4 regions of the Kluyvera sp. STS39-E genome follow, and region 2 is predicted to be linked to each of the others. Evidence: predicted binding sites of a transcription regulator. Region 2 holds the regulator's gene; each other region holds the start of a gene.
The links. The regulator PhoB, encoded in region 2, activates phosphate uptake and scavenging genes when phosphate is short. The targets are predictions, from matches to a motif close to CTGTCATAAAACTGNCNNAT.
Positions count from the first base shown of each region.

Region 1: serA (phosphoglycerate dehydrogenase) is a predicted target of PhoB. The motif match lies at 5,943-5,962, and genes of this name have one in related genera.
Region 3: pitA (inorganic phosphate transporter PitA) is a predicted target of PhoB. The motif match lies at 3,876-3,895, and genes of this name have one in related genera.
Region 4: glpT (glycerol-3-phosphate transporter) is a predicted target of PhoB. The motif match lies at 3,000-3,019, and genes of this name have one in related genera.

Region 1 covers NZ_JBFQGA010000001.1:342,197-349,546, forward strand. The annotation lists gene AB4K05_RS01625 (4Fe-4S dicluster domain-containing protein) at 1-189, shown strand, start outside; gene mscS (small-conductance mechanosensitive channel MscS) at 373-1,230, shown strand; gene dctP (TRAP transporter substrate-binding protein DctP) at 1,284-2,327, opposite strand; gene argO (arginine exporter ArgO) at 2,603-3,238, shown strand; gene AB4K05_RS01645 (oxidative stress defense protein) at 3,325-4,071, shown strand; gene argP (DNA-binding transcriptional regulator ArgP) at 4,118-5,011, opposite strand; gene rpiA (ribose-5-phosphate isomerase RpiA) at 5,223-5,882, shown strand; gene serA (phosphoglycerate dehydrogenase) at 6,149-7,350, shown strand, end outside.
Region 2 covers NZ_JBFQGA010000002.1:482,889-490,238, reverse strand. The annotation lists gene ygjK (alpha-glucosidase) at 1-176, shown strand, start outside; gene sbcC (exonuclease subunit SbcC) at 217-3,357, opposite strand; gene sbcD (exonuclease subunit SbcD) at 3,354-4,556, opposite strand; gene phoB (phosphate response regulator transcription factor PhoB) at 4,748-5,437, shown strand; gene phoR (phosphate regulon sensor histidine kinase PhoR) at 5,459-6,754, shown strand; gene AB4K05_RS05855 (type I secretion C-terminal target domain-containing protein) at 6,869-7,120, opposite strand.
Region 3 covers NZ_JBFQGA010000005.1:144,072-151,421, reverse strand. The annotation lists gene AB4K05_RS12445 (NAD(P)/FAD-dependent oxidoreductase) at 1-227, opposite strand, end outside; gene AB4K05_RS12440 (Rrf2 family transcriptional regulator) at 459-962, shown strand; gene uspA (universal stress protein UspA) at 1,011-1,448, opposite strand; gene uspB (universal stress protein UspB) at 1,839-2,174, shown strand; gene pitA (inorganic phosphate transporter PitA) at 2,226-3,713, opposite strand; gene AB4K05_RS12420 (NAD(P)/FAD-dependent oxidoreductase) at 3,944-5,134, shown strand; gene AB4K05_RS12415 (LysR family transcriptional regulator) at 5,140-6,006, opposite strand; gene AB4K05_RS12410 (phenolic acid decarboxylase) at 6,106-6,609, shown strand; gene arnB (UDP-4-amino-4-deoxy-L-arabinose aminotransferase) at 6,997-7,350, shown strand, end outside.
Region 4 covers NZ_JBFQGA010000004.1:263,676-271,025, reverse strand. The annotation lists gene glpB (glycerol-3-phosphate dehydrogenase subunit GlpB) at 1-1,259, opposite strand, end outside; gene glpC (anaerobic glycerol-3-phosphate dehydrogenase subunit GlpC) at 1-3, opposite strand, end outside; gene glpA (anaerobic glycerol-3-phosphate dehydrogenase subunit A) at 1,249-2,877, opposite strand; gene glpT (glycerol-3-phosphate transporter) at 3,128-4,480, shown strand; gene yfaE (class I ribonucleotide reductase maintenance protein YfaE) at 4,535-4,789, opposite strand; gene nrdB (class Ia ribonucleoside-diphosphate reductase subunit beta) at 4,789-5,919, opposite strand; gene nrdA (class 1a ribonucleoside-diphosphate reductase subunit alpha) at 6,082-7,350, opposite strand, start outside.

The DNA.
Region 1 (7,350 bases), on a different contig from region 2:
CCCGTTTTTGACCGTCGCTGTGTAAGTTCGCTGCGTGCCTGTAATCAGTGTGTGGCTCTCTGCCCGGAGGCAGCCTGCTTAATTGGCGAATCAGGTGCTCCAGAGATTGACCAAGAGCGCTGTAATGGCTGCGGTGAGTGTCTGGTACAGTGCGGCCAAGGCGCGGTGAGCCTTGAACTGGCCGGGTAGTTTTTCGCGGATAGCCGCCGTGACAATTGCCGCAGTCATTGCGGAATCCTCTTATTTTTTCTGCAATTTCTTGCCCGAGCTGGCCTTGTAAATGGCATATTTGCCCGTTTTTGATTACCTTAAAGGTGTTTTCGTGAAGCAGATCTCAAAATCTGACGACTTGTCACTTTAAAGGAAGGTTGAATGGAAGATTTAAACGTTGTCGATAGCATAAATGGCGCGGGTACATGGCTGGTGCGCAACCAGGAGTTACTGCTGAGCTATGCCGTCAATATCGTAGCGGCTATCGCTATCATCATCGTGGGGATGATTGTGGCACGGCTTGTTTCGAATACCGTTAACCGCCTGATGCTGGCGCGTAAAATCGATGCCACCGTGGCAGACTTTCTCTCCGCGCTGGTGCGTTATGCGGTGATTGCCTTCACGTTGATTGCAGCACTTGGCCGCGTCGGTGTGCAGACTGCATCGGTCATCGCCGTCCTGGGTGCCGCCGGTTTAGCCGTGGGTCTTGCGCTGCAAGGGTCGCTCTCCAACCTGGCGGCCGGTGTGTTGCTGGTGATGTTCCGTCCATTCCGTGCCGGTGAATATGTGGATCTCGGCGGCGTGGCCGGTACCGTGCTCAGCGTGCAGATCTTCTCCACCACCATGCGCACCGTTGATGGCAAAATCGTCGTTATTCCAAACGGTAAAATTATCGCCGGGAACATTATCAACTTCTCCCGCGAACCTGCTCGCCGCAATGAGTTTATTATCGGTGTTTCCTACGATGCGGATATTGATAAGGTGAAGCAGATCCTGACGCGTATTCTGGAGTCGGATAACCGCATCCTGAAGGATCGTGATATCACTGTACGCTTAAATGAGCTGGCACCGTCATCGGTGAATTTTGTAGTCCGTGCGTGGAGCCTGAGCGGCGACCTGCAAAACGTTTACTGGGATGTGCTGGAGCAGATCAAGCGTGAGTTCGATGCGAACGGCATCAGTTTTCCCTACCCGCAGTTAGACGTGAATATGAAATCGCCGAAAGACGCGCAAGAATAATCTCCTGAGTGATAAAGATAAAAGGCTCGCCATGAATATGGCGGGCCTTTTTATTAGCGCATAGCCTCATGAAGCAGCGTGGTCACGCGCGCCAGAACGTGGCCGCTCTCACTGACACCTTGCCCAACCTGTTCAGCTACCCATTGCTCCTGAACCTGCTGATAGCGACTGGCCTGCTGCCATGCCTGTAGCTGTGTGGGAGAAAGCCAGGTGATGCTGGCGCCGCTTTGCTGCATTGAATGTGCCATATCGCGCAGGCTGGCATCGAGCAACGGGCCGATTTTGCGCTGAGTTGATGCCGCTGCGCGCTGGATTGCCGCTTTATCCTCAGCCGGAAGCGCCTCCCAGCGTGCCTTATTGATGGTCAGAAGATAAACGTGACCCAACCATAGCTGTGGCGAGAGCTGGATATATTTAGCAGCCTTCTGCGCCTGAATATCGTCACCGCTATCAAGGTTGACCAGAAGTCCATTCAACGCACCCGCGTTTAACGCTTCGGTAATTTGCGCGTTCCACGGCATTTTAATGACCTTGCCGCCCGCATTTTCCAGATAAGCCTGGTGCCAGAAGCTTGCGGTACGCCAGGTTGTGCCCTGTAAATTACCCAGCGGCGTTACGGGGGAAGTGCTAAAGAATGCGGCCGGGTAGCCGAGGAAAAATTGCAGATTGATCAGATTATTCTTGGCCAGCTCAGCCTCGAATTCGGGAACGTCATGAAACACGTGCTGAAAGAATGCAGCCTGCTTTTCCCCGCTTGCAGGGCCTACGGGAAAGCTTTTGAAGATCTGGTATAGCGGCAACTGCTTGGGCGTATATTCTGGGACCACGATACCGATATCGGCTTTCTCACCCACTTGGACCGTATGTAAGGCGTTATAGCTGGTGGAGAGTTCGCCATTCCAGTGCGCTTCAATGCGCACGCGCCCCTGTGATTCTTTCTCAATCGCGGCGAAGAAGATATCGTTTATTGCCCGCGTTCGCATATTGCCGTAGGGCTCGTGGTCGGTATAGCGCAGCACAGTGTCTGCCTGGGTGCAGGTGAGAAAGGAGAGCGCGGCAAGAACCAGCGCGTAACATAAAGCGACATGTAATTTCATGCCCATTCCTTTAGACGTGAGAGCGATAATATTGGGGATGATAATGGTAACGATTAATTCATTTAACTTAATGATATACTTGAGTTTTATTCCATGCCAGTATGGCGAAATATACGCATTTAAGCGCTATCTAAATGTAGGTACTAGGCTGGCATGGCACAAATTGTCTTTTATTATTAGCTATTCTTATTAATGATTAAAAATATCAATTTCATCTAATGATTACATCGCGTTATAGTCAGCGCCATTGCTGAACAACATTAAGAAAAAACGCCATGATATCTTATTACTTTCAAGGTCTTGCGCTTGGCGCAGCCATGATATTACCGCTGGGTCCGCAGAATGCTTTTGTGATGAACCAAGGTATTCGTCGCCAGTATCATCTGATGACTGCGCTGCTGTGTGCCATCAGCGATTTGCTGCTGATTTGCGCGGGAATTTTTGGCGGTAGCGCTTTGTTGATGGCTTCACCGTGGCTATTGGCGCTAGTGACGTGGGGCGGCGTGGCGTTCCTGTTGTGGTACGGTTTTGGCGCATTGAAAACTGCCATGGGCAGCAATATTGAATTGGCGAGCGCCGAGGCGATGAAGCAGGGGCGCTGGAAAATTATCGCTACCATGCTGGCAGTGACCTGGCTTAATCCGCACGTTTATATCGATACATTTGTGGTGCTGGGCAGTCTCGGCGGGCAGTTGGATGTTATGCCGAAGCGCTGGTTTGCATTAGGCACGGTCAGCGCCTCATTCCTATGGTTCTTCGCGCTGGCACTGCTGGCGGCTTGGCTGGCACCGCGTTTACGCACCGCGAAGGCGCAGCGGATCATCAATTTGGTGGTCGGCATTGTGATGTGGTTTATCGCTTTTCAGTTGGCAAAAGAGGGTGTTGCACACCTACAGGCTCTCATTAACTAAGCCTCATCTGATGGACTTTCATCTGACAACGGCTAAGCTTGCAGGCAAGACCCCCGTTGTCGGGTGATAACCATGGAGATACAACAGTGAAGTTTAAAGTGATGGCTCTGGCCGCAGTAATTGGGTTTGGCGCAATGTCAGTGCAGGCAAATGAATTGCCGGATGGTCCACACATTGTTACATCAGGGACCGCGAGCGTCGATGCGGTACCGGATATCGCAACGCTTGCCATCGAAGTGAATATTGCCGCCAAGGATGCCGCGAGTGCCAAGAAACAGGCCGATCAGCGCGTTGCGCAATATCTCTCTTTCCTTGAGCAAAACGGCGTCAATAAGAAAGACATCAGCTCCGCCAATCTGCGAACTCAACCGGATTATGACTACCAAGATGGCAAGAGCGTGCTGAAAGGCTATCGCGCAGTGCGTACCGTTGAAGTGACCCTGCGCCAGTTGGATAAGCTCAATTCGCTGCTCGACGGCGCGTTGAAGGCTGGATTAAATGAAATTCGCTCCGTTTCGCTTGGCGTTGCGCAACCGGACGCGTACAAAGACAAAGCGCGTAAAGCCGCGATTGAAGATGCCATTCACCAGGCGCAGTCGCTGGCATCTGGATTCCACAGCAAGCTTGGACCAGTATACAGCGTGCGTTATCACGTCTCGAACTATCAGCCAAGCCCGATGGTACGCATGATGAAGGCTGACGCCGCCCCGGTTTCTGCACAAGAAACCTACGAGCAGGCTACGATTCAGTTTGATGACCAAGTAGATGTGGTGTTCCAGCTGCAGCCAGAACAGGCGACAGCACCGGCGGCGGCTCCCGCAGCGGCAAAATAATCGAAGTGACTTTTTAAAAACCCTCGCAGTGCGAGGGTTTTTTTGCTTAATCCTGACGTAAAACGCGATGGCCGTATGCGAGTAGCGCATCCGTGACTTTGCGCATCATTCGGCTTTCTGGCGCAAAGCGGTGCCAGTACAGCATCCGACGCTGGAATAGCCCTGGCGTGAGATCGATAAGCTCGCCGCTGGCCAGCTCTTTTTCGATTTGCAGATGTGGGATCATGCAGCAGGTGGTGCCCTGACGCGCCAGCTGTACGAACGCTTCCGATGAGTTAACGATATGACACGGTACGCTGCCCGGTGGCAGGTCGAAATTTTGCTGCAAGAAGGCCTGATGCATATCGTCTAGATGATCGAAGGCGACGGCAGGGGCTTTCAGCAACGCAGAACGGGTGACCCCATTAGGGAAATAGCGTTCGGCGAAGGCTTTCGAACCGACAAACAGGTAATCGAGTGCACCGAGCTGATCGACGAGGCAGCTTGGCAGCGCCTGAGGCTGGATACTCACCGCACCAACCACTTCGCCACGACGCAGTCTCTCTTGGGTGCGGGTCTCATCTTCAACCTGGAGATTCAATCGAATCGGTGAGTTGTTCAGGACTTCTGACAGCGCCGGCAGCAGCCACGTTGCCAAACTGTCGGCGTTGACCGCAAGCGACAGCAGCAACGGCGTGGAGCCGGTTTGCTCATCGCCCAGCCACTCTTCTTCCAGCAGCTCAACCTGACGCAGCAGCGCCAGCAGCTTCTGTCCCTGTTCGGTTGGGCGGGGCGGAACGGTACGCACCAGCAGCGGCTGGCCGAACATGTTCTCCAGCTGTTTAATTCGCTGCGAAACGGCGGACTGGGTGATACACAGTTTTTGCGCGGCGCGTTCAAACCCACGTTCCCTGATAACGGCATCCAGCGCCTGTAGTGTTCTGTAGTCCGGACGTTTCATTGCTCTGAGGTACTCCGTAAAGGTGTTATCTGCACTATGACATAAATTTACCGGAGATACAGACGAAAATGGTTTGCACATTACCGTGATGCTGCTCACGTGTTGAACTCATCATCCGCCGTACCTTTCCTGAGCCGGGTTCGCGGCTCGAATTGTTGCAGACTTCTGTTCTATAATGCGCGCAAATGATGACACCACAGGCGAAACGATCATGACGCAGGATGAACTGAAAAAAGCAGTAGGCTGGGCGGCTCTTCAATATGTACAGCCGGGTACGATTGTGGGTGTGGGTACGGGATCAACTGCAGCGCACTTTATCGATGCGCTGGGTACCATGAAAGGACAAATCGAAGGCGCAGTCTCCAGCTCAGATGCCTCTACCGAGAAGCTGAAAAGCCTCGGCATCACCGTGTTCGATCTGAATGAAGTCGACCGCTTGGGCATCTATGTGGATGGCGCAGATGAGATAAACGGCCATATGCAGATGATCAAAGGCGGTGGCGCGGCGCTGACTCGCGAGAAAATCATTGCTTCGGTGGCGGATAAATTTATCTGTATCGCCGACGCTTCAAAGCAGGTTGATATCCTAGGCAACTTCCCGCTGCCGGTTGAAGTTATTCCAATGGCACGCAGCGCCGTAGCGCGTGAACTGGTGAAACTCGGCGGTCGCCCGGAATACCGTCAGGGCGTGTTGACCGATAACGGCAACGTGATCCTCGACGTACACGGCCTTGAAATCCTTGACGCTATTGCGCTGGAAAATGCCATTAACGGTATCCCAGGCGTTGTCACCGTGGGTCTGTTCGCCAATCGCGGTGCTGATGTGGCGCTGATTGGTACCGCCGACGGCGTGAAAACCATTGTGAAATGATCTGACCGTGGGGGAATAACCATTTCCCCCATTTTTTTTCTTGAGGCGTAATTTGGTGACTTGTGTCACATTTACGACCGCTCATCTAATTAACATCCCACGTTTAGATTTCCGTTCAGCATTTTATGCTGTCATTTCGCGTTGCATGACGTTTCTTCATGACGCCTACGCAAACGTTCATATTGCTGCATTATTTATTTTTGATATGTTGCTTAGATGAACTTTCGTTCAACACAACACGAATAAAGCAAAGACAGGACGGGGAAATGGCTAAGGTATCACTGGAAAAAGACAAAATTAAGTTTCTGCTAGTGGAGGGCGTGCACCAGAAGGCTGTCGATAGCCTTCGCGCAGCAGGTTATACCAATATTGAATTTCACAAGGGTGCGCTGGATAGCGCACAGCTGAAAGAATCTATCCGTGATGCTCATTTCATTGGCCTGCGATCCCGCACGCATCTGACGGAAGAGATCTTTGCCGCCGCAGAGAAACTCGTGGCGGTGGGTTGCTTCTGTATTGGCACTAACCAGGTTGACCTCGTAGCCGCTGCGAAACGTGGTGTTCCGGTATTTAACGCGCCATTCTCTAACACCCGTTCCGTAGCGGAGTTGGTGATAGGCGAACTGCTGCTGCTGCTGCGTGGTATTCCAGAAGCTAATGCCAAAGCGCACCGCGGCGTGTGGAACAAACTGGCTGCGGGTTCTTATGAAGCGCGTGGCAAAAAACTGGGCATCATCGGTTACGGTCACATCGGTACGCAGTTGGGGATTCTGGCTGAGTCGCTGGGGATGCACGTCTTCTTCTACGATATCGAAAGCAAACTGCCGCTGGGCAATGCGACCCAGGTGCAACATCTGTCCGATCTGCTGAATATGAGCGACGTGGTCAGTCTGCACGTGCCGGAAAACGCCTCAACGAAAAACATGATGGGTGCGGAAGAACTGGCGCTGATGAAGCCGGGCGCGCTGCTGATCAACGCCTCTCGCGGTACGGTTGTCGACATTCCAGCGCTGTGCGCGGTGCTTTCGAGCAAGCATCTGGCCGGTGCCGCCGTGGACGTCTTCCCAACCGAGCCTGCAACCAACAGCGAGCCGTTCACATCGCCGCTGTGTGAATTTGACAACGTGATTCTGACGCCGCACATCGGTGGTTCTACTCAGGAAGCGCAGGAAAACATTGGTCTGGAAGTTGCGGGCAAACTGGCGAAGTACTCTGACAATGGTTCTACGCTGTCTGCGGTGAACTTCCCGGAAGTCTCTTTGCCGCTGCACGGTGGGCGTCGCCTGCTGCACATTCACGAAAACCGTCCTGGCATCATGACCGCACTGAACCAGATTTTTGCCGAGCAGGGCGTCAACATTGCCGCACAGTATCTGCAAACCAACTCAGAGATGGGTTATGTGGTTATCGATATCGAAGCGGAAGAGGATGTGGCTGAGAAAGCACTGCTGAGCATGAAGGCGATCCC
Region 2 (7,350 bases):
AAGAGGCGATGAAGTTGGCGGATGCATTCTTTAAACATGCCAAAGGATTAACCACCGATGGCCCGATTCAGGAGAACTACAACCCGCTGACCGGCGCGCAGCAGGGCGCACCAAACTTCTCTTGGAGTGCCGCGCATTTATATATGTTATACAACGAGTTTTTCCGTAAACCGTAGCAGAGTTGCCGGATGGGGCGAGGCCTCATCCGGCGTGCCGTTACTCAACGGCAAAGGCTTTATCCAGTCGGCTATAGCCCAGTCCGTTTATCTTCTTGACCTTAATCTGCACCGGAATGCGCTCTTTCATGGCCTCGACGTGGCTAATCACGCCGATGATTTTGCCGCTGGCGTTCAGGGTATCCAGCGCGTCGAGCGCCGTATCTAACGTTTCGCTATCCAGCGTGCCGAAACCTTCATCGAGGAACAGTGAATCGATGCGCGTTTTATGGCTCACCAGATCGGACAGCGCCAGCGCCAGCGAGAGGCTAACAAGGAAGCTTTCGCCGCCGGAAAGCGTGCGGGTATCTCGCACCGCATCGGCCTGCCAGGTGTCTACCACTTCCAGCTCTAGGGCGTCGCTGGCTTTACGTTGCAGCAGATAGCGACCGTGTAGGCGGCTAAGCTGCTCGTTAGCCAGCCATACCAGATTATCCAGCGTTAGCCCCTGGGCGAATTTACGGAATTTATCGCCCTCTTTCGAACCGATGAGCGCATTGAGGTGCGCCCAGTCTTCAAGCGTGGCGTTGGCCCTTTCAATATCGATAAACAGCGACTGCTGCTGCTGTCGATTATCCTCGTCCTGCTTCAGCTGTTGGCGAATCTCGCCCTGGCGTTGGCTATTTTCGCGTAGCTGCTGGGCGAGCAGCTGCAGCTGTGCCTGCACATCGACAAGTGTCAGCTCAGGCGTGAGCGTTTCCGGGCGCAGCGTTAGATGCTTTTGCATCGCTTCCTGCACCTGGGCGGCCAGCGTTTGGCGCTGCTGATGCTGCGTTTCCAACGTCTGTTTGAGCTGTTCCAGACGCTGGCGCTCGTCGGCATCCAGCAGTGCGGAGAGGAAATCTTCTCGGCTGTTGAAGTGAGAGTCGGCAAGCGCTTGGTCAAAGAGCTGCTCCGCCTGTTGCAAGCGTTGATTTTCTTGTGTTTCTTGCTGCTGCAGCGTGTGCAGCTGGCTTTCCAGCGACACGCAGTCGTGGTGTACCTGCTGCCAACCATCAAGGCTAGCGTTGCTGCCATCATCAGGATTTTGTGCCGGTGGCAGCGTCTCCAGTAGCGGCTGAATGTGTGCCAGCTGCTGCTGGGTTTCCTGACTCTCTTTTTGCTGCTGCTGCCAGGCTTGGGTTTGCGCTTCGCGCTCGGCAAGCCAAGCGGTTTCTTCTCCCGCGGCTGGCTGCGTCAAACCTAATGCCACAATAGCCTGGGTTAGCGCAGTCTCGCGCTGCTCCTGCTCTTCATCAAGGCGGGTATTCTGCGCTTGGAGCTCGCGGATTTGTCCTTCAAGAGCTAATCGCTGGCTGTGCTGGTAGCGCAGCTGTTCGGCGTCGTCCTGCTCGGCAAGCCAGCGGCTGATATCGTCGGCGGGTTGCAGCGAGATGGCTAAACGCTGGGTTACGTCCTGCCATTGCAATGTAAGTGCTTGCTCCTGCTCAGAAAGCGATATTAGCTCGCTATCCTCTTTCTGCTGCTGCTTTTGTAGCGCTTCCTGCTGACCGCGCAGGGTGGCGCCATCTTCCGCCAGCCGGGCCACTTCTTTTTCCAGTGCATCGCGACGGGATTTGTTGGCATCGGGAACCAGTGCCTGATATTCCGCGAGTGCCGGGTGGCTGGTGGAGCCGCACAGTGGGCACGGTGTGTCGGGCTGCAAACGCGCACGTTCCGCTTCTAGCCGGACGATGGTGGCTTCCAGCTCGCAAATCGCTTTCACATCGACAAACTGCTGTTTTTTATCTTTATAGACTTGGCGTAGCTGCGTTAGGTCAGCGGTGAGTTTCTCTAACTGCTGCTGGCGCTGTTGCTTGGCGTCAATGAGCTGCTGTCGACGGGTTTGCAGTGGCACAAAGCGGCTGTGCAGGCTATTAAGCAACTGGCGCTGCGGACGCGTTGCCGCGTGGTGAGCAATTTTCTCCGCGACTTCATCCGGGGTGAGCGTCAGCGTGGACGGCGGCAGTTGGGCAAGCTGCCTTTCCTGTTCATGCAGGCGCTGCAATTGTGTTTGCCGCTGGGCGCGATCGCGAGTTTGCTGGGCAAAGGCGCTGCGCCAGCCGGTCAGTTCACCTTGCCAACGCTGAATGTGCTCATGTTCCTGTAGCCATTGCTGGCGCTGAGCCTGCACCTGCAACAGCGACGTGGCTTGGCGCTCGGCGGTGAAGCGAATGCGGTCGCGCAGCGCGCAGGCATCATGTAAGCGAGTATTCACTTGCAAGATGAGCTGGTGCGTTTTGGTCACCGTCGCCGCCTGCTCCTGCATTTGCGTCCAGCGCGGACGCAGCGCTTCGGCAGGATGTGCGCGATTAAGCGCGGCCAATTGCGGCTGCGCGGCATCCAGCGCCTGTTTTGCTAGGGCCAGCGCCTGCTGGTTGGTTTGTGCATCCTGCGTCAGTTCTGCGTGACGTGCCAACCATTGCTGATGCGCAGCAGCGGTAGTTTGCTGCTGCTGCCACTGTTTTTCTTCAGAAGTAAGCGCCTGCAAACTTTGTGACAACGTCTGTTGCTGCTCTTCGCTCAATAGCACCACGCCGCTGGCTTTGGCTTGGAGCGTGTCTAATTCGCTGCGTGCCTGTTTATGTTTTTCAAATACCTGTGCGGAAATCTGGCCGTAAATCTCGGTGCCGGTTAACTCTTCTAGAAGCTCGGCGCGCTCTTTTGGCCTGGCGTTAAGAAAGGCGGCGAACTGCCCCTGCGAGAGCAGCATTGAGCGGGTGAAGCGGCCGTAGTCCAGCCCGCTAAGGGAGGCCGTCATCTCCAGTTTATCTTTCACTTTGTCGGCCAATATCTGCCCGTCAGCGCAGCGAGCTAGCTCAACGCGCGGTGCCTGTAGATTCCCGTCCGGCTGGTTGCGGGCGCGGTTCTGGCTCCAAAAGGCGCGATAAGCCACGCCCTGGACCTCGAACTCAACTTCCGCCAGACACTCGGCGGTGTCGCGGGTCATTAGATCGTTTTGCGACTGGGAGACGGTGTTGAGGCGCGGCGTTTCGTGGTACAGCGCCAAGCAAATCGCATCCAACAGCGTGGTTTTGCCCGCGCCGGTTGGGCCGGTGATGGCAAACAAGCCGTTGCTGACGAACGGCTCTTGGGTAAAGTCGATTTTCCACTCGCCTTTTAGCGAATTGAGATTTTTCAGGCGCAGGCTGAGAATTTTCATGGCTGTTGCTCCTCGCCAAGGCCGTTGAGCGTTTCATTAAATAGCGTTTGTAAGCGTTGCTGCTCTGGCTCTTCCAGCGTTTCCAGCGCTAGACGGCGGTGGAACACCTCCTCAACGCTCAGTTCGCTCAGGGTTTCGCGCGCTTGATTTGCCAGAATGCGCTGTCGCTGTTCCCGGCTGCGGCGAACCAGCAGCACCTCGACCGGCAGGTCGTCGGTAATGACTTGAATTTTGCGCTGGATATCGTGCAGGTACTCGTCGCTGGTTATCTCAATATCGACCCATGTCGCGGGCTGGGCATCGGCAAGCCGCCATTCGGCTAACTGCGCACTGATGCTGCCGAAATCACCTTTAATCACCGCCAGCGGCTGGGTTACCGGCACGACAAGCGGCGTTACCTCATTGAGCGCGCCGTTATTGAAGGTGACCAAATTAACGCTTTTGCTCTTGCCGGTTTCATCAAAACTTAAGGCGATTGGCGAGCCGCTGTAACGGATATGTTCGCTGCCGCCGATTTTCTGCGCCCGGTGAATGTGCCCCAGCGCGATGTAGTCGGCGGGCGGGAAGTTTTGCGCCGGAAACGCATCCAGTGTGCCAATATAGATGTCGCGTACCGCGTCACTTTTGCTGGCGCCGACGGTGGTCAGGTGGCCACTGGCGATAATCGGCAGCGCACGGTCGGCGCGCAGTTCACTCGCCTGCTGGTATTGTTGCTGATAGTAGTCGGTGATGCTTTCCAGCACCTGACGCTGTTTCTCGCTGCCGGAAAGCCCCGCTTGGCTGGTGATGATGTCGCGCGGACGTAAAAATGGCACCGGGCAGAATACCGCACCGGGCGTGCCGTCGCGCTGATTTAAGATAAAAGGCGCGTGGCCTGCGCTGGCAATGACCGTGGTATTGAGAAACGAGAGAATATCGCGTGACTCGTTAAGCGTCGCTACGGAGTCATGGTTGCCCGCCAGCACGACCAGATGGCAGCCGGTTTGCTGCAGATTCACCACAAATCGGTTGTACAGCTCGCGCGCATAGCTCGGCGGCGAGCCGGTATCGAAGATATCGCCCGCCACGATAATGGCGTCGACCTGTTCCGCTTCGGCGGTGGTCAACAACCATTGGAGAAAGGCGTCATGTTCGGCGGCCCGGCTTTTGCTGTAGAAATTCTGGCCAAGGTGCCAGTCCGACGTGTGGATAATGCGCATAGCGGTTCCGTGAAAGGTGGCGTAAAGTTGATTATAAACATCCACCTACGTGAAGGTCTATGTAGGCGTTTTCGTTGTGTCATAAAAGGTAAAGCACGATCATCAAACGGTCATGTTTATCATAAAACTGTAATAAATCTGACGCATAATGACGCCGTATATAATACTGATGTCTAAAAACAGGGCAAATAATGGCAAGACGTATTCTGGTCGTTGAAGATGAAGCGCCGATCCGCGAGATGGTGTGTTTTGTGCTGGAACAAAATGGTTTTCAGCCGGTGGAAGCGGAAGACTACGATAGCGCTATCAGTAAACTGAATGAACCTTGGCCCGATCTTATTTTGCTCGACTGGATGTTACCGGGTGGGTCTGGGCTGCAATTTATTAAGCATATCAAACGTGAAGCGCTTACGCGTGACATTCCGGTGATGATGCTTACGGCGCGTGGTGAAGAAGAAGATCGCGTGCGCGGCCTGGAAACAGGCGCAGATGATTACATTACCAAGCCGTTTTCGCCAAAAGAGCTGGTGGCGCGAATTAAAGCCGTAATGCGCCGTATTTCACCGATGGCGGTGGAAGAGGTGATTGAAATGCAGGGGTTGAGCCTTGACCCTACCTCACACCGGGTGATGACCGGTGAAAACCCGCTGGACATGGGGCCTACCGAATTTAAACTGCTGCACTTCTTCATGACGCACCCGGAGCGAGTCTACAGCCGCGAGCAGCTGCTGAACCACGTGTGGGGAACCAATGTTTATGTTGAAGATCGTACCGTTGACGTGCATATTCGTCGTCTACGCAAAGCGCTGGAACACAGTGGTCATGACCGCATGGTGCAAACCGTACGCGGGACGGGTTATCGTTTTTCCGCCCGTTTTTAATTTTTGACAGGAGTGTGACCCGTGCTGGAACGGCTGTCATGGAAAAGGCTGGCCCTGGAGCTGCTGTTATGCTGCCTCCCGGCCGTGGTACTGGGGCTGGTGTTTGGGTATCTGCCGTGGTTTTTACTGGCGGCAGTGACCGGGCTACTGGTCTGGCATTTCTGGAATTTACTGCGCCTTTCTTGGTGGCTGTGGGTCGACAGAAGTATGACTCCGCCGCCGGGGCGAGGTAGCTGGGAGCCCTTGCTGTATGGGCTAAACCAGATGCAGTTGCGTAATAAAAAACGCCGTCGCGAGCTGGGTAATTTGATTAAGCGCTTTCGCAGCGGCGCGGAATCTCTGCCGGATGCGGTGGTGCTGACCACGGAAGAAGGGGCCATTTTCTGGTGTAATGGCCTAGCCCAGCAGCTGCTGGGACTTCGCTGGCCCGATGATAGTGGGCAAAATATTTTAAACCTGCTGCGTTACCCCGAATTTACCCAACACCTTAAAAAACGTGATTTCCTAAAACCGCTGCACCTCGTGCTTAACAGCGGACGTCATCTTGAAATTCGTGTGATGCCCTATACCGATCGTCAGCTGCTGATGGTGGCGCGTGATGTGACGCAGATGCACCAGTTAGAAGGCGCGCGGCGTAACTTTTTCGCCAACGTCAGTCATGAGCTGCGCACGCCGTTGACCGTGTTGCAGGGATATCTGGAGATGATGCAGGAACAGGTGCTGGAAGGGGCGGTCCGCGAAAAAGCGCTGCATACGATGGGCGAGCAAACGCAGCGTATGGCCGGGCTGGTGAAACAGCTACTGACGCTGTCAAAAATTGAGGCGTCGCCGGTGCTGTTGCTGAACGAAAGAATTGATGTTCCGCTGATGCTGCGCGTCGTCGAACGTGAGGCGCAAACCCTGAGCCAGCATCAACATCAGTTGCGCTTTGAGGTGGATGAGTCGCTGAAGGTGCTGGGCAATGAAGAACAGTTGCGTAGCGCGATGTCGAACTTGGTTTACAACGCGGTGAATCATACGCCGGAGGGCACGCTGATTACCGTTCGTTGGCAGCGAGTGCCGCACGGTGCGTTATTTAGCGTCGAAGATAATGGACCGGGGGTTGCGCCTGAACATCTGCCAAGGCTGACCGAGCGTTTCTATCGCGTCGATAAGGCGCGTTCAAGGCAAACCGGGGGCAGTGGGCTGGGTCTGGCCATCGTCAAACATGCGGTGAGTCATCATGACAGCCGTCTGGATATCACCAGTACATTAGGCAAGGGATCGTGCTTTAGCTTCGTGTTGCCCGAGCGGTTAATCGCCAAAGATAACGGTTGAAAAATGCCCGGTGGCGCGGAGCTTATCGGGCCTACGGTATTTTGTAGGCCTTATCGCTCCGCGTCATCGGGCAGTGCAAACACCCCAACTTTTACCTCGGGCGCCGGTTTATCACTAGAGAATCGGAAGTTCCGATTTTGCCAGCATGCTATTAATATCAATATCGGCAGAAGAGCCGTTTTCAACGCTGATAGTCATCGTTGAGCCGCTGTTTTGTATCTGCCCATCGGTATTAATTTCAATCAGCCTATTGCCCGCTCCGTCGTCCGTGACCCGAATGTAAGATGCCAGGTCAGAGTCTGCAACGTCGCCCGGTAGATCGCTTGGATCGATGCGTTCGCCTTCGTCGGCGTGGAAGTCTTTAATGACATCGTTCCCATCATCGCTGGTCCGTTTACTTTACAGTCAACTTTTTGCTGCCTGATTAACGAACGTTTGGCTATTTTTTATTCGAATTATTAGCCGGGTGTCTTTCTTAAATCCAGTTAATAAGTCTGGTTGTTAATTAACAATCAATATAATCATCTGGTTTTGCGATCCCGTGTTGCTTTAAAACGTTATAAGCGTTTAAATTGGCCCCCATGCAGTCGTAAACA
Region 3 (7,350 bases), on a different contig from region 2:
GTGCCGCGCAGGAAGTTAACGCCAGTGACGTCAAACAGTGGTTGCAGCGGAGCAACCAGCGTCTGGACGGCGCTTTCATAGAAACGGGGACGCACGCGCAGCTCGGGCTGTGGCGCAATCACCGTAATATCAATGGACTGCTTATTAATATCCGCCAGACGCGCGGCGCTCAGGGCTGCCCACATACCGGCAAAGCCAGCACCGACGATCAGAATTTGTTTACGCATGGTTGTTTCTCACTGATGACTACGATTTATTTACTCGGATTTTATTGGTCGCAGTTAAAGATTGCAATGTGGATCTGCACACAATGACAAAATCACACGATGATATTTGTATATCTAACTGATATTTAATAAAATTAATTTTTAACTAAATACGGATTATCACGGCTGTATGGAATTCGTTCGCTGAAGAAGATACAATTAACTCAGATTAATTTTGGCTGAGATAAGAGCATGGCATTCTACAGTTCTGGGGTTGAGTACGGCATTCATAGCTTGATGTGTATGGTGGACAGCAAAGGTGATGCCCGCGATATGAGCGTGCGTGAAATTGCCGAGCTGCAAAGCGTGCCCTATGACTATCTGGCCAAAATCTTTACTCGCCTGTCAAAGGCAGGCCTTGTACGCAGCATCGAGGGCAAGGGCGGTGGCTTCCAACTGGCGAAACCGGCGGAGCACATAACGGTGCTGGACGTGGCCAACGCAATTGATGGCGATAAGCGTATTTTCGAATGCCGTGAAATTCGTCAGCGTTTAGCGGTGTTTGATGAGCAGCCGCCGGAATGGGCCTGTGAAGGAATTTGCGGCGTACGTTCGGTGATGGACATGGCGCAGCAACGTATGGAAGAGGCGCTAGGCCAGCATACAATCCTCGATCTGGCGCGCAAAATGTATCGTAAAGCGCCGGATACCTTCGTGGTGGAAGTGCAGGAGTGGATTGCCGGGCGTAAAGGGTAGTAATAAAAACGCCTGCATACGCAGGCGTTTCACGATGCTCGACGCGATTTATTCTTCTTCGTCGTCGCGCAGCGGAACAATCAGCATATCGACGTGGACGGTGTTGATCAGCTGACGTGCAGACGACATCAGTTTGCTCCAGAAATCTTGGTGATGACCGCAAACAACCAGATCCATATCGTATTTCTTAATCGCATCAACCAGTACCTGACCCAGATCGCCGCTGCCGCTTAAGGTCTCGGTAATAGGGTAGCCTGCACCAGTCGACAGCTCGCTCAGCGCGTGGTGCGTTTCTTCGGAGATACGTTTTTGCATATCGCCCAAGTTAACGTCAATCAGGCCGGTGTAGAGGTCGGAATAATTCACATCAACGTGAATCAGTGAGACTTTTGCATTGTAAGGGCGAGCCATAGATACTGCTTTTTCGACCAGTACCTTGCTTTCCGGTGAAAGGTCGACGGCAATTAGAATGTGTTTGTAAGCCATGGTGTTACTCCTTCCATAAAGTTGTCGATGACTGTTGGACCGGACAGCCCCTGCGCTGTCCCTTGCCCGCGTCCTGCGTGCTACATGCGCGGGGTTAACCAATAAAGACCTAATTGTAGTAGACATTTCTACCTTATCTTGGCCTTTAGGCGCCGTCAATGCATCCGGTTCGCCAATTAGTTAAACAAATTTTTCCGTGTTACGTATTGATAACGATTAACCTTGTGGTAAAAAATTTAACGGATCTCCTACACTATTAAATGAGCCGTTCGGATATTAAAACGCGAACTGGATCGACTTTTGTTCATTCTTTCACTGAATTGTCTTACAGGGCATTGGGATGCGGTAGTTCAGAAGCTTTGCTTTGTGGGCGGACGCCGGGGGGGATGTATGATTAGCACAATCGCATTGTTTTGGGCGTTATGCGTGGTTTGCATAGTGAACATGGCGCGTTACTACTCTTCATTACGCGCGCTATTAGTGGTGCTTCGTGGTTGCGATCCGTTGCTTTATCAGTATGTGGATGGAGGGGGTTTCTTCACTTCGCACGGACAGCCCAGCAAACAGATGCGCCTAGTAGGGTATATTTACTATCAGCGCTACCGCGATCATCACGACGAGGAATTTATCCGCCGTTGTGAAAGGCTCCGTCGCCAGTTTATTTTGACCAGCGCCCTGTGCGGTTTGGTCGTCATCAGTATGATTGGATTGATGATTTGGCACTGAGCAAAAAAAAACGGGCCAGTTTCCTGACCCGTTTCTCTTTATGTCTGATGCTTAGATAAGCTTCAGAGACAGCCAGTACAGCACACCAGACAACAGAATCGATGCCGGTAATGTGAAGACCCAGGCCATCAGGATGTTGGTCACGGTTTTTCTTTGCAGACCGCCGCCGTCAACCACCATGGTACCCGCCACGGAGGACGACAGTACGTGGGTAGTCGAGACCGGCATCCCGGTATAGCTTGCCAGACCGATGGAGACAGCAGAGGTCATCTGCGCTGCCATACCTTGCGCGTAGGTCATACCTTTCTTACCGATTTTCTCACCGATAGTGGTTGCCACGCGACGCCAGCCGATCATCGTACCAATGCCCAGCGCCAGTGCGACGGCCATGATAATCCAGACAGGCGCGTACTCAATGGTGCTCAGCATGTCGGTTTTCAGCTTCTTCAGCAGACGCTGGTCTTCAGCGTTCACTTCCGGCATCTTCGCCACTTTATCGGTAGTATCAGAGATGCACAGCATGATGCGACGTAGCTGGCCACGCTGCTCTACAGAGAGCTTATCGTAGCTTTCGATACCATTGAGCATGGCTTTTGTCCGGTCGAGCGCATTCATCGTGTTCGCCGGATGGCAATGGAACTCAACGGCAGCCATCGCTTCAGGGGTCAACTGCTCAGCATTGTTGGCCACTTTCTGCAGCAGCTCAGGGCGCTGTTGGAAGAAGGTTTCAACGTTGTTGACCGCATCACGGGTACGGGTAATTTCGTAACCGGAAGCGTTCATATTGACCACGAAACCTGCGGGCGCTACGCCAATCAGCACCAGCATTACCAGACCAATGCCTTTCTGACCGTCGTTTGCACCGTGGGAGAATGCCACGCCAATTGCAGAGAGGATCAGAGCAATACGGGTCCAGAATGGCGGCTTTTTCTTACCGTCTTTCTTTTCACGTTCAGCAGGGGTCAGGTGGATACGGGCGCGTTTCTTGGTACCGCTCCAGTAACGGCGCAGCAGGAAAATCAAGCCGCCAGCAACAACCAGACCCACAATTGGCGAGATGATCAACGAGGCGAAAATGTTAATCACTTTCGGAATGTTGAGCGCATCGACCACTGAAGTACCGGTCATCAGCGCATTGGTTAAACCAATACCGATGATTGCACCAATCAGCGTGTGGGAACTGGAGGCAGGCAGACCGAAGTACCAGGTGCCGAGGTTCCAGATGATAGCAGCCAGCAGCATGGAAAAGACCATGGCTAGGCCGTGCGCGGAGCCCATATTGAGCAGAAGATCCGTCGGCAACATATGCACAATGGCATAAGCTACACTCAGACCGCCCAACAGAACGCCGAGGAAGTTAAAGATTGCTGCCATTGCAACCGCAAGCTGCGAGCGCATGGCGCGAGTATAAATCACGGTGGCAACCGCATTAGCCGTATCGTGGAAGCCGTTAATAGCTTCGTAGAAAAGAACGAACACAAGTGCCAAAACTAACAACAGCCCGGTATGTAAATCCAGGCCAGCGAACAAATGTAACATAGGACGTTACGCCATTTTGAGGTCATGAACGCGCGGCATTATCAGGGACTTTGGCAGCGCGGGCAAAGTGAAATCTCTATTTTTTTTGATAATTATCTGCGCCTTGTCAGTGACTGCAAATAATTATTTCCATTGTATCAATCAGATAAGTCGGCTTTGTGGATATTTCACTGGTATGACATCCATGAAAAATTTACACTTCCCGACAATACCTATGTTGAGGATAGTGCGTGGAAAGGTTTGATGCCATTGTAGTGGGTGCTGGCGCGGCGGGAATGTTTTGTGCAGCCATGGCTGGACAGGCGGGACGTCGCGTTTTGCTGCTGGATAACGGTAAAAAGCCGGGACGTAAAATTTTGATGTCCGGCGGCGGTCGCTGCAATTTCACTAACCTTTATGTTGAACCCGCCGCTTATCTCAGCCAAAACCCGCATTTTTGCAAATCTGCTCTGGCGCGCTATACCCAGTGGGACTTTATCGACTTGGTCGGTAAGCACGGTATTGCTTGGCATGAAAAGACGCTCGGCCAGTTATTCTGCGATGACTCCGCCGAACAGATTGTCGCAATGCTGGTGGCTGAGTGTGAAAAGGGCAATGTGACGACCCGTTTGCGCAGCGAAATTCTCAGTGTGAGCCGGGACGACGAAGGGTACACCCTACAAGTGAATGGCGACGTGGTGGCTGCGGATAAGCTCGTCATTGCCAGCGGTGGCCTGTCGATGCCGGGCCTGGGTGCTTCACCATTCGGTTATAAAATTGCCGAACAGTTCGGTTTAAAGGTGCTGCCAACCCGCGCAGGTCTGGTGCCATTTACGCTGCATAAACCGATGCTTGAACAATTCCAGGTGTTGTCCGGCGTCTCCGTACCGTCGACCATCACCGCGCAGGACGGAACGACTTTCCGCGAAAACCTGCTTTTCACCCATCGCGGCCTTTCTGGGCCAGCAGTGCTGCAAATTTCAAGCTTCTGGCAAGCGGGTGAGTTTGTCAGCATTAACCTGCTGCCAGACGTTGATCTCGCCGACTTCCTCGACGTTCAGCGGGCCGAGCATCCTAACCAGAGCCTGAAAAATACCTTAGCAATGCAGCTACCAAAACGCTTGGTGGAATGTCTACAGCAGCTTGGACAGATCCCGGACGTGACGTTAAAGCAGCTCAATGTTCGCGAGCAGCAAACATTGGTAGAAACCCTGTCTAACTGGCGCGTACAGCCCAATGGCACCGAAGGCTATCGTACGGCGGAAGTGACCCTCGGCGGCGTTGATACCAACGAACTGTCATCGCGTACTATGGAAGCCAAAAAAGCGCCGGGGTTGTTCTTCATTGGCGAAGTCATGGACGTCACCGGCTGGCTCGGCGGATACAATTTCCAATGGGCTTGGGCTAGCGCCTGGGCCTGTGCGCAGGCACTGACAGAGTAAACGCACTATTTCTCTTGCTGACTAAACAACGCCAGCAGCATCTCAACCTGGTCGTCGAGCGGGGTTAAATCCTGTTTGACGATCAGATGCAGCGGCGTGGCGCGGCGAACGCCATGGCTCAGCGGCAAGGGCCTTAATATTCCCTGTGCCAGTTCCGTTTGAATGCGCTCCTCCGGCAGCCAGCCATATCCCACCTGATACATCACCGCATCGATCGCCGCATCAATGGTGGAAAACGTCCATGCGTCACGACCTGCCAACCGATCGTTGTCGCTGTCGGCAATACGGATAAGCGGCCAAGCGCGCAAAAGCTCATCATTGAGCGTCCCTTGATGGCTAAATAAAGGGTGATCGCGGTGAGCAACGGCGACAAAATCGATATTCATCAACCATTCTCCGCGCCCGGTGATGTCCTGACGGCGCGTTAATACCATCACATCCGCCTCGCTCTGCGCCACGTCATGACTATTGGCGTTCTCCAGCACTTCCGTTAAGCGAACGAGGGTTTGCGGATAGCGTTGCTGAAACTGGCGCAGGATGGCGAACAGTCGCTGGCGGGGAAAGATGCTGTCGACGACCAGATCGAGCCGGGTGCGCATTCCCTCACGCAGTGTCGCGGCGCGGCTTTCCACGCGAGTAAAGGCCTTCAGCAGCGGTTTTACCTGGCCCAGAAGCAACTCGCCTGCCGGCGTTAATACCGCGCGCCGTCCTTCCGGCACCAGTAGGGCAGCCCCCAGACGTTCCTGCAGCAGCGCCAGGTTATAGCTTACCGATGACTGACTACGGTTGGTTTGTTCGGCGGCTTTGGCAAAGCTGCCCAGCTCAACCACCTTCTCGAGCAAAGCCCATTGTTCCAGCGTCGTTTTGTGCATGATTGATTCAAAATTTAGATTAATTTCATTAAAACATAGCGTTATTCATTCGATTTATAAAGCAATAAGATCTCTGCATCGACACAAGGAGATTTCATTATGAGCAACTTTGATAAACATGATTTGAGCGGTTTTGTTGGCAAACATCTGGTCTATACCTACGATAACGGCTGGAACTACGAAATTTACGTCAAAAACGACACCACGCTGGATTACCGCATTCACAGCGGCATCGTGGCAAACCGCTGGGTGAAAGACCAGCAGGCGTACATCGTTCGCGTTGGCGAAAGCATCTACAAAATTTCTTGGACGGAACCTACCGGCACCGACGTGAGCCTTATCGTCAATCTCGGGGATAAACTGTTCCACGGCACGATCTTCTTCCCGCGTTGGGTGATGAATAACCCTGAAAAAACGGTCTGCTTCCAGAACGACCACATTCCGCTGATGAATGCTTACCGCGATGCCGGCCCGGCGTATCCGACGGAAGTGATTGATGAATTTGCCACCATTACCTTTGTGCGCGACTGTGGTGCCAATAACGATAGCGTTATTAACTGTGCGGCGAGTGAATTACCAAAAAATTTCCCCGCTAATTTGTAATAATTGTTAAGTGCAGCTACATACGTTTTTTATTACACTAATATGCAACGAAGATTAATTTTATCTTTAAATAAAATCTTCGTTGAGCTCGCGTTGAATAATGTGAACCCACGCCCAGTTAGCATGTAAACTGGGCTTTTTATTGCAACAAAAACAGCAAGCTGGCAGAGTAATAAACTATTGATTCTGTTTAGTAATTATTTATTGTCTCCTCTCCTCCTTCTTTCTTAATCTTATCCTAAGATAACGCTGTTACTTTAACCGTCATCGAATGTTGCCGGTTTAAATATCATGTCTATGTCACTCCTGATTTTAACAAAACAACTATCGTTAATATTTATTCACCCGTCAGGTGTGCTCATTTGAGAAATAGGGTAAGGAACGTTCATGAGTGATTTTCTGCCGTTTTCCCGTCCTTCTATGGGCGAAGCGGAGTTCGCAGCGCTCAAAGAAGTGCTGCAATCCGGTTGGATAACCACCGGGCCGAAGAATCAGGCGCTGGAAGAGGCCTTTTGCGCCTTAACCGGGAACCGTTTTGCTATTGCCGTCAGTTCTGCCACCGGTGGGATGCATGTGGCGTTGATGGCACTGGGCATTGGCCCCGGCGATGAAGTTATCACTCCCTCCCAGACTTGGGTTTCCACCCTCAACATGATCGTGTTGCTGGGCGCCACGCCGGTCATGATCGATGTTGATCGTGACAACCTGATGGTGACGCCAGAGGCCGTTGAAGCGGCCATT
Region 4 (7,350 bases), on a different contig from region 2:
CATGCCTGACCTCCAGCTAAACGATTTATCTGCTCGGCGGCATGCAGCGCGGTGACCGCGCAGACGCCGCCACCGCAGCCTTGAGCGATAGGATCAAAACCGCCCAATACTGAGCCAATAGCGAACAGGTTGCTGAACGAAATGCCATTCAGTGCAGGGTGCAGGGCATCGTCAACAATGACGCCTGACTGCTGCCACGGCTGTGAGGCAAAGAAATCATGGCGATACCACTGGGCACGCGGCGTGGGTTGCAGAGTATCCAGCCCCATAATGGATTCGCGAATGCTTTGTCTACCGGCGCTCAGACCGTTGCTGAAAAAGCTGCCGCTAGCGAGCACCGCATAGCGCGGGCGCAGCGGAATGTCACCGTGATTGCGCGTCCAGATGGCGCTGACGGTGCCGTTGGCATGATCTATCTGCTTGACCTCATCACCCGCCATCCAGATACCGCCCTCGGCGACAAATTGCCGCATGAGCGCCGCATGCAGACGCATGCCGGGAACCGATGGCGGCAGAGTGGGCACTAAATGCAGCGGACAGGGGAGATTCGCGTTCAGCCAGTCGAACAGCGTGCTGTCGCGCAGGCCAAAACAGGCGGGCATGAGCAGCGCATCGTGGCCTTCACACAGCGGCAGCAGTGCCTGATGTAATGCCGACCAGTGGGTTTGATTGTCCAGCACGCGGGCAATATTCACCGCACGAAATTCGGTTGGGTTTTCCCGTAGCGCGTCCAGTTCCGGCAGGTCAATCTCGGCGGTTTCAACCTGTATTCCCGGCTGCTGCAGCTTTCCTGCCGCCAGATGCGGTTGAAAATCGAGAAATCCGCTGATACCTACCACGCAAAAACGCTGGCCGGCAAGCGGAGCCAGCGGTACTTCCGGAGGGCTAAGCCAAGCCGTCCGTTGGGTGCCCAGCGGGGTTATCCGCTGATGAGATTGTGCGGCTTCGCCCACCATCGTCATCCCGCATTCTGCCAGCAGCGCTTGGGTTTGACGGGCATATTGCAGCACGCGGGAAGCACCGAGACGGCTATAAGGGTGATTTGGAGATTGTTCAGCCAGTTGTGCTAGCCCTTGCGAAGGATCGCTGACCGGTTGTCCATCGGGCAGGGCGCTTAATAAATCCAGTGAGCCCGAGGAGAAGTGCAGTGCGCTCTGACCACGGCTGATGATGGCGCAGCGTAATCCGGATTTTTGCAGCTGTAGCCCGCAGAGTAAACCTGCCAGTCCGCCGCCGACGATCGCGCAATCAAAGTTCATCTTCTGGCTCCTTTTGTAAACCGCACAGTCCGAGATAGACCCAGCGGGTCAGTTCGCTTTCGCGCAGCGCGTCGCCCCAGGCAATAGGCTCGACCCCTTTCCAGCGTTCGTTAAGAAACTCGGATAGCTGCGTCAGCGTTTGGGTTGTTTGGGTCACGTTAAAGCGTTGCAACAGGCCACTGGCCCGGCAGGCACACAGTTCGCCCTGGCAGGTGCCCATGCCGACGCGGGTGCGGCGGCGTAGATCCAGCAGGCTATTGACCTCTAGGTTCTCGACGGCGTACTGCACTTCACCGGCGGTGACGGCTTCGCATTCGCACACCACGCTACGATGCAGACGGCTGTTGCCCAGCCATGATGGCGTGCGGTCACCGTGGCGATAGACCGCAGAACCGCGCAGCGGCGCGGGTAGCGAAATCATCCGTTGCAGCGTCTTTTCCGTGGGTTCTTGTGAACCGGGTAACGGCGTTTCGGCGGTGGTGCACGGGCGAGTGTGATTGAGTTTGCGACAGACGGCGTCGGTGGCCCATTCGGCCATCAGGCGGTAGGTCATTAGTTTGCCGCCGGTAATGGTGATAAACCCTTCTAAACCGTCACGTTCCGCGTGGTCGAGTAGCACTATCCCCCGGCTGACGTTGCGACCGCTTGGGTCATCATCGCTGGCGACTAACGGACGTACCCCGCAGTAGGCGCGTAAAATGCGCGTGCTGGCGATAGCCGGGGCCAGTTTTTCCCCTTCGCGCAGCAGAATGTCCACTTCGTCTGCGGTGACGCGGCAGCTATCAATATCGCGATAGTCAATGTGGGTGGAGGTGGTGCCAATCAGCGAGATGGTATCACCGGGAACCAGAATATCGGCGTCTGCCGGTGGTCGACAGCGGTTGATAACCTGCTGGTTAATGCGGTTTTCGAAAATCAGCAGCGAGCCTTTCGCCGGGAACATGCGGATGCTCAAGTCGGCATATTCCGCAATCCGCTGTCCCCAGATCCCGGCGGCATTGACCACCACCGGGGCATACAGCTCGCGCGTTTCGCCACGGGCCGGATGATAAAGGGTTACGCCACGTACCCGGTCACCTTGGCGAATTAACCCCGTGACTTGATGGCCGGTGAGAATAGTGGCGCCGTGTTCACGAGCATCAAGCATGTTGGCGGCAGTGAGGCGGAAGGGATCAACGGTGCCGTCCGGCACGCGAACCGCACCGATAAGCGCCGGATTGACTGCCGGTTCAAGGCGTCTTGCCAGCGCCGGTTCTATTGCGTCGGCCTGAATTCCGGCATTGAGACAAGCGTTAATAAAGCGCTGCTGGTAGGCCATGTCATCTTCGGGCAGGGTGATAAACAGGCCGTTGGCCGGTTCAATACAATGGCGGGCGATACGGCGTAGGATTTGATTTTCGCTGATACATTCGCGGGCGGACTCGCTGTCGGTCACCGCGTAGCGCGCGCCGCTGTGCAGCAATCCGTGGTTGCGGCCGGTCGCGCCAGTGGCGATATCGAAGCGTTCAACCAGTACGACCTTCAAGCCGCGTAGCGCACAGTCACGGGCGATACCGGCTCCGGTGGCTCCGCCGCCAATGATAATCACATCGCTGTCTTGGGGATCGCGGATTGTCATTGTGTTCCCTTATGTTCGTTTTTTACCATTTAGCCACATTAATAACGTGGATTGTTTGATTTCGAACATAATCGAGCGTTCAACGAAAATAAAACGTGATTTCGTGCGTGTTTCTACGCATTTTGTCATATTTCTGTAACAGTCTGTGCGTTGTTTCACAGTAACAATCGCCGTGATTTTTTAACATCAGCGCCTCTCTGGAACCGGTGCAGTGATACCCGGTAATAAAAACATGGCCACGGAGGCTATTATGCTCAGTATCTTCAAACCTTCACCGCATCGGGCGCGTCTGCCTGCAGCCGAGATCGACCCCCACTATCGTCGCCTGCGTTTGCAAATCTTCCTCGGTATTTTCTTCGGCTATGCCGCCTATTATCTGGTGCGTAAAAACTTTGCGCTGGCGATGCCGTATCTGGTTGAGCAGGGCTTTTCTCGCGGGGATTTAGGTTTTGCGCTGTCCGGGATCTCTATCGCCTACGGTTTTTCGAAATTTATAATGGGCTCGGTATCGGACCGCTCAAATCCGCGTGTATTCCTGCCTGCCGGGTTGATTATGGCGGCGGCGGTAATGCTGTTTATGGGCTTTGTGCCATGGGCAACGTCCAGTATTGCGATAATGTTCGTGCTGCTGTTCCTCTGCGGTTGGTTCCAGGGAATGGGCTGGCCTCCGTGTGGACGGACGATGGTGCACTGGTGGTCGCAGAAAGAGCGCGGCGGTATCGTTTCGGTGTGGAACTGTGCGCATAACGTTGGCGGCGGTATTCCTCCGCTGCTGTTCTTGCTGGGGATGGCGTGGTTTAACGACTGGAAAGCGGCGCTGTATATGCCGGCTTTTGGCGCAATTGTCGTGGCGATCATTGCCTTTGCGCTGATGCGCGATACCCCGCAATCCTGTGGTCTGCCGCCGATTGAAGAGTATAAAAATGACTATCCGGACGATTACAGCGAACAGAATGAAGAAGAGCTGACCGCCAAACAGATCTTCATGAAATACGTCCTGCCCAACAAACTGCTGTGGTACATCGCAGTGGCGAACGTGTTTGTCTATCTGCTGCGCTACGGCATTCTTGACTGGTCGCCAACCTACTTAAAAGAGGTGAAGCACTTCGCGCTGGATAAATCTTCTTGGGCGTACTTCCTGTATGAGTACGCAGGTATTCCGGGAACGCTGATTTGCGGCTGGATGTCGGACAAGGTATTTAAAGGCAACCGTGGCGCTACAGGCGTGTTCTTTATGACCTTGGTGACCATCGCTACGGTGGTTTATTGGCTCAACCCGCCGGGCAATCCGCACGTAGATATGATTTGTATGATTGTGATTGGCTTCCTGATTTACGGTCCGGTGATGCTGATTGGTCTGCACGCGCTTGAGCTGGCACCGAAGAAAGCGGCGGGAACGGCGGCGGGCTTTACCGGCCTGTTTGGCTATCTGGGCGGGTCGGTTGCGGCAAGTGCCATCGTTGGCTATACCGTCGATTTCTTCGGTTGGGACGGTGGCTTTATGGTGATGATTGGTGGCAGCGTGCTGGCGGTGTTACTGCTGATTGTGGTGATGATCGGCGAGAAACGGCATCACGAGGAAATGCTGGCGCGTAAACGATAAGTTTGCCGGGCGGCGGCTTCGCCTTACCCGGCCTACGGGGTGGGTAAGGCGATATTACATCTCGATTTCAATATCGCCTTTTGCCTTGCAGCAGCAAGGCAAAATTTCGCCCGGCTGAATGAAGGCTAGCGGTTCGGTTAGCCAGTCAACCTGACCAGACACTAAACGGCAGCGGCAGGAGCCGCAGTAGCCTTCGCGGCACTGGTATTCCACCTCAACGTTATGAGATTCCAGCGCCGCCAGCAGGGACGGGTGTTCATCCTGGCACTGTAAACGTGTGCCAGAGATGCGCAGAAAGACGCGGCTCATTAGAGCTGGAAGTTGCTGAGATCGTCAGTATCGACTTCCGCGTCAATCTGGCCAACCAGGTACGAGCTGACTTCCACTTCCTGCGGTGCCACCTGAACGTTATCGGACACCAGCCAGGTGTTGATCCACGGAATCGGGTTAGAACGGGTCTGGAACGGCAGATCCAGGCCAACCGCCTGCATACGGATGTTGGTAATGTACTCAATATACTGGCACAGAATGTCTTTATTCAGGCCAATCATCGAGCCGTCACGGAACAGATATTCAGCCCACTCTTTTTCCTGCACCGCGGCCTGCACGAACAGGTCGTAGCACTCTTGCTTACACTCTTCAGCAATGTCTGCCATTTCTGGGTCGTCTACGCCGCTGCGCAACAGGTTCAGCATATGCTGAGTGCCGGTCAGGTGCAGCGCTTCGTCGCGGGCAATCAGGCGGATAATCTTGGCGTTGCCCTCCATCAGCTCGCGTTCAGCGAAGGCGAACGAGCAAGCGAAGCTGACGTAGAAGCGAATCGCTTCCAGCGCGTTAACGCTCATCAGACAAACGTAGAGCTTTTTCTTCAGCTCGCGCAGGTCGACGGTGATAGTTTTGCCGTTAACGGTGTGTGTGCCAACGCCCAGTAGGTGCCAGTAGCTGGTCATTTCAATCAGCTCGTCGTAATAGCTGGAGATGCCTTCTGCACGTTTTTGGATCTGTTCGTTGGTGACGATGTCATCAAAGACAATCGCCGGATCGTTAACGATATTGCGGATGATGTGGGTGTAAGAGCGTGAGTGGATGGTTTCCGAAAATGCCCACGTTTCAACCCAAGTTTCCAGCTCTGGAATGGAAATCAGCGGCAGCAGCGCGACGTTCGGGCTACGGCCCTGAATGGAGTCCAGCAGGGTCTGATATTTCAGGTTGCTGATGAAAATATGCTTTTCGTGTTCCGGCAGCGCTTGGTAATCGATGCGGTCGCGGGAAACGTCAACTTCTTCCGGACGCCAGAAGAAGGAGAGCTGTTTTTCAATCAGCTTTTCGAAGATGTCATATTTTTGCTGGTCGTAGCGTGCCACGTTGACCGGCTGGCCAAAGAACATCGGCTCTTTGAGCTGATCGTTTTTCGTCTGTGAAAAAGTGGTGTATGCCATTGATGTCAATCCTGTCTGGAGAGTAATGCCGGATGGCGTTTACTTACCTGCTTACAATATCATCGAAAATAAATCCGTATAGTCAATAGGGCTTCTGTGTCGTAAGCCGATTAATACGGAAATAAAAGGCCGGGTCAGCGTAGCGCTGCCCGGCAATCATTATTAGATCTTACAAGCGCCGCTTTCGCAGCCGTCGTCCTGAATGGACGGAGCCAGATCGTCTTGTGAATCTTCTGCACCATCACGGGTGTTTTGGTAGTACAGGGTCTTCACGCCAAATTTATAGGCGGTGAGCAGATCTTTGAGCAACTGCTGCATCGGCACTTTGCCAGACGGGAAGCGCGTCGGGTCATAGTTGGTGTTAGCCGAGATCGACTGATCGATAAACTTCTGCATAACGCCAACCAGCTGCAGGTAGCCGTCGTTGTTTGGCATTTCCCAAAGCAGCTCGTAAGCATTTTTCAGGTGCTCGTAGTCCGGCACAACCTGACGAAGAATGCCGTCTTTCGACGCTTTGATGCTGACGTAGCCGCGCGGCGGCTCGATGCCATTGGTGGCGTTGGAGATCTGCGAAGAGGTCTCAGACGGCATCAGAGCAGAAAGCGTGGAGTTACGTAAACCGTGAGTCTTAATTGACTCGCGAAGCGCTTCCCAATTCAGGTGCAGCGGTTCGTTGGTGATAGCATCCAAGTCTTTCTTATAGGTATCGATAGGCAAGATGCCCTGGGAATAGGTGGTTTCGTTGAACCACGGGCATGCGCCTTGCTCTTTCGCCAGCTCGTTAGAGGCCTTCAGCAGGTAGTACTGGATGGCTTCGAAAGTCTGGTGAGTCAGGTTGTTGGCGCTGCCGTCGGAGTAGCGCTTGCCGTTCTTCGCCAGCCAATAAGCGTAGTTAATCACGCCAATGCCCAGAGTACGACGGCCCATCGCACCGCGTTCAGCCGCTTTGATTGGGTAGTCCTGGTAATCGAGCAGGGCATCGAGTGCACGCACGGCCAGTACCGCCAGCTCTTCGAGATCATCGAGGCTATCGATAGCGCCGAGGTTGAAGGCTGACAGCGTACACAGGGCAATCTCACCGTTTTCGTCGTTGACGTCGTCCAGCGGTTTGGTCGGCAGAGCGATTTCCAAGCACAGGTTAGACTGACGTACCGGCGCGATGGTCGGGTCAAACGGGCTGTGGGTGTTGCAGTGGTCGACGTTCTGAATGTAGATACGGCCAGTCGAGGCGCGTTCCTGCATCATCAGCGAGAACAGTTCAACCGCTTTCACGCGCTGTTTGCGGATGCTGCTGTCGTTTTCATATTGCACGTACAGGCGTTCGAATTCGTCCTGGTTGGCGAAGAAGGCATCGTACAGGCCTGGGACGTCAGACGGGCTGAACAGGGTGATGTCGCCGCCTTTCAGCAGGCGGGTGTACATCAGTTTGTT